2 regions of the Micromonospora sp. WMMD714 genome follow, and region 1 is predicted to be linked to the other one. Evidence: riboswitches for the same ligand, from Rfam matches in the RefSeq annotation. Region 1 holds a riboswitch; the other holds the start of a gene.

What was found. A riboswitch is a leader RNA that binds a small molecule or an ion and turns the genes downstream of it on or off. The one in region 1 is predicted to bind thiamine pyrophosphate.
Region 2: linked by a shared signal. The riboswitch ahead of O7625_RS00275 (ECF transporter S component) and the one ahead of thiE (thiamine phosphate synthase) in region 1 are both predicted to bind thiamine pyrophosphate.

What each region holds. Positions count from the first base shown of each region.
Region 1 is NZ_CP120744.1:707,144-711,347, reverse strand. It holds gene O7625_RS03160 (ThuA domain-containing protein) at 1-1,066, opposite strand, end outside; TPP riboswitch at 1,406-1,514, shown strand; gene thiE (thiamine phosphate synthase) at 1,509-2,135, shown strand; gene thiO (glycine oxidase ThiO) at 2,306-3,376, shown strand; gene thiS (sulfur carrier protein ThiS) at 3,386-3,586, shown strand; gene O7625_RS03140 (thiazole synthase) at 3,592-4,204, shown strand, end outside.
Region 2 is NZ_CP120744.1:63,373-67,576, reverse strand. It holds gene O7625_RS00285 (energy-coupling factor transporter transmembrane component T) at 1-451, opposite strand, end outside; gene O7625_RS00280 (ABC transporter ATP-binding protein) at 448-1,875, opposite strand; gene O7625_RS00275 (ECF transporter S component) at 1,909-2,499, opposite strand; TPP riboswitch at 2,575-2,680, opposite strand; gene O7625_RS00270 (alpha/beta fold hydrolase) at 2,831-3,661, shown strand; gene O7625_RS00265 (DUF6328 family protein) at 3,791-4,204, shown strand, end outside.

The DNA.
Region 1 (4,204 bases):
CGAAGTCCGGGTCGAGGCGCAACCCGAGCAGGCCGTCCTCGTTGCCGGTGAAGACGTCCAGCCGGACGGCGGTGACCGTGTTGCCGGTGTCCGGCTTCACGATCTGCACCCGGCCGTCGCGCTCGGCGTAGAACACCCGGCCGTCCGGAGCGATGTCCAGCTCCATCGGGTTGTTGGTGTTGCTGTCGAGGGTGACCTTCTCGAAGTTCGCGGTCTTGGAGGCGCCGCAGTCGGCGTTCTCCACCCCGGCCGCGGTACGGATGCCGCCGAGCAGGTGGCTGAGGAACTCCGGCTCGGTGTACGACGCCTGGGTGTGGCCGCCGCCGGTGTACCAGGACCGGCCGCCGTCGTAGTCCTGGCACCAGGCGGTGGGGTGGTCGGCGCCCATCGCGCCGGCACCCGGGCTGTAGGACTTCTCGTCCAGGCTGGCCAGCACGTGCACCTTGGAGCGCGGGTTGGTGCGGAAGTTGTACCACTCGTCGAAGCGGGACCAGCGGTCCGGCAGGTCGGCGGTGGACGGGTGCGCGTGGTCCTCGACCTTGACGGTGGCCTGCTGGTTGGCCGGGTGGCCGGAGAAGTACGCGCCGACCAGGTTGCCGTACCAGGCCCAGTCGTACTCGGTGTCCGAGGCGGCGTGCACGCCGGCGTAGCCGCCGCCGGCCTTGATGTAGCGCTCGAACGCGGCCTGCTGGGTGGCGTCGAGGACGTCACCGGTGGTGGAGAGCCAGATCACCGCCTGGTACTTGGCCAGGTTGGTGTCGTTGAAGGCGGCCCCGTCCTCGGTGGTGTCGACGGTGAACCCGTTGTCGGTGCCGAGCTTCTGGATCGCGGCGATGCCGGCCGGGATGGCGTCGTGCCGGAAGCCGGCGGTCTTGGAGAAGACCAGGACGGAGAACGGTTCGGCGGCTGCCGCCGCCGGTGCCGGGGCGGCCTGTGGCCGGGCCGCCGCGACGGGAGCGGCCTGGGCGGGGGTGCCGCCGATCAGGCCGCTGGCGAGTAGGGAGAGGGCCAGTAGACCGGCGCCCAGTGGGCCGCGACGTGCGCGGCGATGGCGGGATGGAGACACTCCATGCTCCTTTTGTCCGTGCTGGACAGTGGTGGGGGCATGGGGACGACTCGCCGCAGACCGTCCCCGGTCGGATGGGTGCGGGCCCGCCGAGGTCCGCATCGGTGGCGATCAGGTGCCGGCCTCGTCGAGGCCGCGCACCGGAATAATGTCGATCGGTTGAACAAATTAGCGCCGCTGGATTGGTTTCCGGCAAGGCATGAGCATGTAACGATTCGGTATCGTCGACTCACCTTTCCGGCTTATGTGGAGAGAGGGGGGCAAAAGACAGTCATCGATGGGCTTGGATCAATCTAACACCCCTTGGCGGATCAGCGGATCTGTCGTACGGTCACAGACACGTGACCCACGGGAGCCCGGTACACCGGGCTGAGAGGGGGGCTGAGAGCCCCCGACCGTCGAACCTGATCCGGATAATGCCGGCGCAGGGAGGAGAGTTGCCGTGCCGTCCCTCGGCCGCCTGCACCTGATCACCGACACCCGACCCGGGTGCGACCCGCTCGCCGTCGTCCGGGCCGCCCTCCCGGTGGCCCGCGCCGAGCTGGTCGTCCAGGTCCGGGTCACCGACGCGACCACCGACCGGCAGGCCTACGACCTGGCCCGCCGGGTCCGCGCCCTCTGCCTGCCCTACCGGGCCACCTGCCTGGTCAACGACCGGCTGCACGTGGCCCTCGCGGTGGACGCCGACGGCGGCCACGTCGGCGCGGACGACCTGCCCGTGGCGGCGGCCCGCCGGGTCCTCGGCGTCGACGCCGTGCTCGGCGCGACCGCCCGGGAACCCGGCGGCGCGGCCCGGGCGGTGGCCGCCGGGGCCAGCTACCTGGGCGTCGGCCCGTGCCACCGGACCACCACCAAGACCGGCCTGCCCGACCCGATCGGCCCCGCCGGGGTACGCGCCGTCGCCGAGGCCGTCACCGTGCCGGTGATCGCCATCGGCGGGGTGACCGCCACGACGGTGCCGGCGCTGCGGGCCGCCGGGGCGTACGGGGTGGCCGTGGTCGGGGCGCTCTCCGCCGTCGCCGACCCGGGCCGGGCCACCGCCGGGCTGATCGCGGCGCTGACATGCTGACCCCGGCCGCCGACCCGGGCCGGGCCACCGCCGGGCTGATCGCGGCGCTGACATGCTGACCCCGGCCGCCGACCCGGGCCGGGCCACCGCCGGGCTGATCGCGGCCCCGGCATGCTGACCCCGGCCGCCGATCAGAGCCGGGCCACCACCCGGCCGGCCGTGGCGCTGACATGCTGACCGGGCCGGACGTCGCCGTGGTCGGGGCGGGACCGGTCGGGTTGGCGATCGCCTGGCGCTGCGCCGCCCGTGGCCTGCGGGTGGTCGTGCACGATCCGGCCCCCGGCTCCGGTGCGTCGCGGGTCGCCGCCGGCATGCTCGCCCCGGTCGCCGAGGCCTACTTCGGGGAACGGGAGCTGACCGGGCTGCTCGTCGACTCGGCCGCCCGCTGGCCGGGCTTCGCCGCCGCCCTCACCGCCGCCGCCGGCACCGGCTTCGGACACCGCACGGACGGAACCCTGGTCGTCGGGCTGACCGGGGACGACCTGGCCGAGGCGCGCCGACTATGGACGTACCAGCAGGGGTTGGGACTGCCGATCAGCGCGCTGCGCCCGTCGCAGCTGCGGGACCGCGAGCCGGCGCTGACCCCCCGGCTGCGCGGCGGGGCGGTCGCCCCCGGCGACCACCAGGTCGACCCGCGCCGGCTGGTCGCCGCGCTGCGGGTCGCCGCCGAACGGGCCGGCGTGACCCTGCTCCCCGGCGCGGTGACCCGGCTGGCCGACCTGACCGCGCCGGTCGTCGTGGTCGCCGCCGGGTGCGGCGCCGCCGCGCTGACCGGGCTGCCGGTCCGCCCGGTCAAGGGCCAGGTGCTGCGGCTGCGCGCGCCCGACCACCGCCCGCCGTGCTTCCGTCACGTCATCCGGGGGTACGCCGACGGCGAGCCGGTCTACCTGGTCCCCCGGGACAGCGGCGAGGTGGTGGTCGGGGCGACCGTGGAGGAGCGCGCCGACACCGAGGTGACCACCGGGGCGGTGCTGCGGCTGCTCCGGGCCGCCGTCGATCTCGTCCCCGAACTCGCCGAGTACGAGCTGGTCGAGGCGACCGCCGGGCTGCGGCCCGGCACCCCGGACAACGCGCCGGTCCTCGGGCCACTGCCCGGCCGGCCCGGCGTGTTCGCCGCCACCGGCCACCACCGGCACGGCATCGTGCTCACCCCGGTCACCGCCGACCTGATCACCGAGCTGATCGTCACCGGCCGGCCGGACCCGCTGCTCACCCCCTTCACCGCCGACCGGTTCCACTGAGGAGGACACGTGCGACTGATCGTCAACGGCGTCGGCCGTGAACTGACCGGCGGCGCGACCGTCGCGGACCTGGTCGCCACGGTCACCGAGCAACGCCGCGGGCTCGCCGTCGCGGTCAACGGCGAGGTGGTCCCCCGGGGCGGCTGGCCGGCGACCCTGCTGCGCGACGGTGACCGGGTCGAGGTGCTCAGCGCCGCGCAGGGCGGGTGACCGGGATGCCCCTCACCATCGCCGGGCAGACCTTCACCTCGCGGCTCATCCTCGGCACCGGCGGCGCGGCCAACCTGCACGTGCTGGAGCAGGCGATCCGGGCCTCCGGCACCGGACTGGTCACCCTGGCCCTGCGCCGGGTCGACACCGCGCCCGGCACCGCCGGGGGACTGCTCGACCTGCTCGACCGGTGCGCGGTGCGGCTGCTGCCCAACACCGCCGGCTGCTACACCGCCGCCGACGCGGTGAAGGTGGCCCGGCTGGCCCGGGAGGCGTTCGACACCGACTGGGTCAAGCTGGAGGTGATCGGCGACGAACGCACCCTGCTCCCCGACGGGGTGGAGCTGCTGCGGGCGGCCGAGGAACTCGTCGCCGACGGCTTCGTCGTGTTGCCGTACACCTCCGACGACCCGGTGCTGGCCCGCCGGCTGGCCGACGTCGGCTGCGCGGCGGTGATGCCGGCCGGTGCCCCGATCGGCTCCGGGCTGGGCGTGACCAACCCGCACCACATCCAGCTGATCCGGCAGAGCGTCGACGTGCCGGTGATCCTCGACGCCGGGATCGGCACCGCCTCCGACGCGGCGCTCGCCATGGAGCTGGGCTGCGACGGGGTGCTGC
Region 2 (4,204 bases), 640 kb from region 1:
TCGCGAACCGGGCCGGTGCCCGCGCGTTCTGGACCAGCGCGTCGGCCAGGTCGGTCGGATCCGTGGTGGCGAAGACGATCACGCCCGGTAGGGCCACCGCGAACATCCGCAGCACCAGGCCGAGCGCGGTGACCAGCACCCCCGAGGTGACCAGCAGCGGCCCGGCCGCCCACAGCACCGGGCCGGACCGGTCGGCGGCGAACAGGACCAGCGTGACCAGGACGCCGACCGCGCCGGCCAGCAGCGGCAGGGCGCGGCGGGCCAGCACCCGGTAGCGGATGCCGAACAGCGGCAGCAGCGCCAACTCGACGGCGATCGCGACCGCCGGTGCCACCGGGTCGAGGCTGGCCACCAGGACGAACGAGAAGAGCAGCCCGGCGGCCAGCTTCGCCACCGGGTTGCGCCGGGCCAGCGGCGCACCGGGCGTCGCGACGGGTCCGAGGCCGATCACGAACCCTCCCGGGCGGGGCTCAGGGTGAGCGTCCGGTCGGCGAGCGCGGCCACGAAGTCCACGTCGTGGGTGACGCAGACGACGCCGTGCCCGGCGTCGCGCAGGTCGGCGAAGAGGTCGACCAGCTCGCCCCAGGTCCGGCGGTCCTGGCCGAAGGTGGGTTCGTCGCAGATCAGCAGCCGGGGCGCGGTGGCCAGGGCGGTCGCCACGCTGAGCCGGCGGGCCTCCCCGCCGGAGAGGGTGTACGGGTTGGCACCGGCGAGCCGGGTCAGCCGCAGCCGCTCCAGCAACCCGTCGACGGTGGCCCGGACGGCGGTCTCCGGGCGGCCGGTCCGGCGCGGGCCGAGGGCCAGCTCGTCGCGGACGGTGCCGGTGACGAACTGGTGCTCCGGATCCTGGAACACCGAACCGATCCGGCCGGTCAGGGCCGCGGCCCGCCACCGGTGCGGGGGCGTGCGGGTGTCCCCGCCGGCCAGCGCGGCGGTGGCGGTGGACCGGCCGGTGCCGGGGCGGAGCAGGCCGCCGAGCAGCAGGGCCAGGGTGGACTTGCCGGCCCCGTTGGGGCCCCGGACGGCGAGCGCCTCGCCGGCGCGTACCACCAGGTCGGTGGGGGCCAGCCGGGGCGGTAGGCCGAGCCGGTCGACGGTGAGCAGCTCCGCGCCCGGCGGCCCGGCGGCCCGGCGGGGCACGGTGGGGTGGCCGGGCACCCAGACGCCGTCGGCGGCGAGCGCGGCACCGTGGGCGGCGAAGACCGCCGCCGGTGGCCCGTCGGCCCGGACCCCGCCGCCGGGGGCCAGCACCACCACCCGGTCGACCAGGGCGAGCGCGTCGGCGACCCGGTGTTCGACCAGGACCAGGGTGGTGTCGGCGTCCAGCGCGCCGGCCACCGCCCGGCGGACCAGCTCCGCGCCGGCCGGGTCGAGGTTGGCGGTGGGCTCGTCGAGCAGCAGCAGCCCGGGGCGCAGCGCCAGCACGCCGGCCAGCGCGAGCCGCTGCTGTTCGCCGCCGGACAGCGCGGCGGTGGGCCGGTCCCGGTGGTACGGGAAGCCGACCCGGCGCAGCGCCTCGTCCACCCGGGGCCAGATCTCGTCGCCGGGCACCCCCCGGTTCTCCAGGCCGAACGCCACGTCGTCGCCGCTGCGGGCCATCACCAGCTGGGACTGCGGGTCCTGGAACACGGTGCCGACCCGCTCGCGGGCCTTGGCCGGATCGAGGCCGTCGACCTCGACGGTGCCCTCCTGCTCGCCGGAGTCCGCCGGCAGCAGCCCGGCCAGCGCGGCCAGCAGGGTGCTCTTGCCGGCCCCGGAGGGACCGAGCAGCAGCACCCGTTCGCCGTGGTCGACGCGCAGGTCCACCCCGCGTACCGCCCAGGCCCGCCGCCCGGCGTGCCGCCAGCCGAAGCCGGCCAGCCTCACACTCGCCACGTCGCCGGCACCTCCATGGTCGCCAGGGGAGGGTCAGACCAGGCTGCGGTCACGCCCGGCGGGGAACCGGTCCAGCACCCCGGTCTCGGCCAGCGCGCGGGTGAGGTACCAGCCGCCGAGCCCGGCGACCACGGCGGCGCTCACCACGGTCAGTGCCGCGTACGGCAGGCGGTAACTGGCCAGGGCGTACTTCGCGTTCCAGACGAAGAAGTCGAACAGGGCGGCACTCAGCCCGGTCAGCGCGCCGGCCAGCACCGCCACCGGCAGTCGGTACGACCGGTAGCGGAACGCGGCGAAGGCCAGCTCCGCGCCGAGCCCCTGGATCAGCCCCTGGACGATGGTGACCCCGCCCCACTCCGCGCCGAGCAGCGCGGAGACGGTGGCGGCGACGGCCTCGCAGAACAGGGCCGCCCCGGGCTTGCGGATCACCAGGCCGCCGAGGACCGCGGGGACCAGCCAGACGCCGTACATCACCGCCTGGCTGGCCGGTGCGGCGGCGAACGCCGGGTCGGCGGCCTTCCACACCAGGCCCCAGGCCCAGAAGATGACGCCGAAGGCCACGGCGATCACGGCGGCGACCACGATGTCGATGGTGCGCCACCGGTTGCTGTCGGTGTGCTGCATGTCGGTACTCCCAGTCCAGCGAGCGAACCAGGAGAAGACGCACGCCGCGCCCGGTTGCTGCCGGACGGCGGCGCGGCTGGAGGTCGACCGAACTCCCTGCGCTGGCATTACCCAGATCAGGTTCGAGGGTCTGCGGGCGGTGCCCGCACTCTCAGCGCTGTGCGCTCCCCTGTCGGATGTGAAGTTGTCTCGGCAGACGCTAGCACCGACCTGCGGCGACGACCCAGCAGGCCACGGTTCCCGGCATTCGTCACCGGCCAGCCGGGCGTCCGGGTCGCCGGCCACCGGCGGGCGTCGGCCCTGGTGCGGGTGGCTGGGTAGGCTGCCGGTCATGCGGGTACCGGCGCGGGGACTGACGTTCGACGTACGGGTCGGCGGCCCGGAGGGCGGTGACCCCGTGCTGCTGCTGCACGGCTTCCCCCAGCACGGCGGGGAGTGGGACGCGGTGGTGCCCGCCCTGCACGCCGCCGGGCTGCGCACCTACGCCCCGGACCAGCGGGGCTACTCGCCCGACGCCCGGCCCGCCGGGGTGGCCGGGTACCGGCTGCCGGAGCTGGTCGCCGACGCGGTGGCGGTGCTGGACGCGCTGGGCGTCGACGCCGCGCACGTGGTGGGGCACGACTGGGGCGCGATCGTCGCCTGGGCGCTGGCCGCCCGGCACCCGGAGCGGGTGCGTACCCTCACCGCGGTCTCGGTGCCCCATCCGGCGGCCTTCGGGTACGCGCTGACCGCCGACCGGGCGCAGCGGGCGCGCTCGGCGTACATGGCGTTGTTCCGCCGGGCGGGCCTGGCGGAGAGGGTGCTGCTGGCCTGGCGGGGGGCGGTGCTGCGCCGGTTGCTGGCCGGGGTCGGGGATTCCGCCCGGGTGGCCCGGTACGCCGGGCCGATGCGGCTGCCGGGCGCGCTGACCGGGGCACTGAACTGGTACCGGGCGATGGCGGGGCGGGACCTGAAGGTGGTCGGCCCGGTGTCGGTGCCGACCAGCTACGTGTGGAGCGACCGGGACGTGGCGGTCGGGCGTACCGCCGCGCAGGCCTGCGCCCGGCACGTGTCGGGGGACTACCGGTTCGTGGTGCTGGCCGGGGTCAGCCACTGGATTCCCGACCGGGCCCCGGGGCCGCTGGCCGAGGCGATCCTGGCCCGGGTGCGCGGGGCCGGCTGAGCCGTCCCGTCGGCGCAGGGGGCGATAGGGGTTCGTGAATCGGTTTCGTGCGATGCCGGATCGGGCACAGGCGTTGCTGCCGACGGGAGGTGCTCCCGTCGGTCGTACCGTCTCATCCGGAGGTAGCGTGTGTCGAAGGAATCCGAGAAGCAGCGCTGGCAGCGCAACTTCGCCGATCTGCTCCAGGAGCTGCGGGTCGCCCAGACCGGCGTGCAGATCCTCTTCGCCTTCCTGTTGACCCTGCCGTTCAGCAACGGTTTCACCCGGACGAGCGAGTTCCAGCGGGACGTCTACATTCTCGCGTTGCTGTCCGCCGCCGCGGCCACCGCGATGATCATCTCGCCGGTCGCCTTCCACCGGGCGCTGTTCCGCCAGGGTCGCAAGCCGGAGCTGGTCCGCTTCGCGCACCGGATGGCGACCGGCGGCCTGGCCTTCATGCTGGTCGCCATGGTGAGCGCGGTCCTGCTGATCGCCGACTTCGTGCTCGACACCGGCATCGCCGTGGTGCTCACCGTGGTCACCGGCCTGTGGTTCCTGACGTTC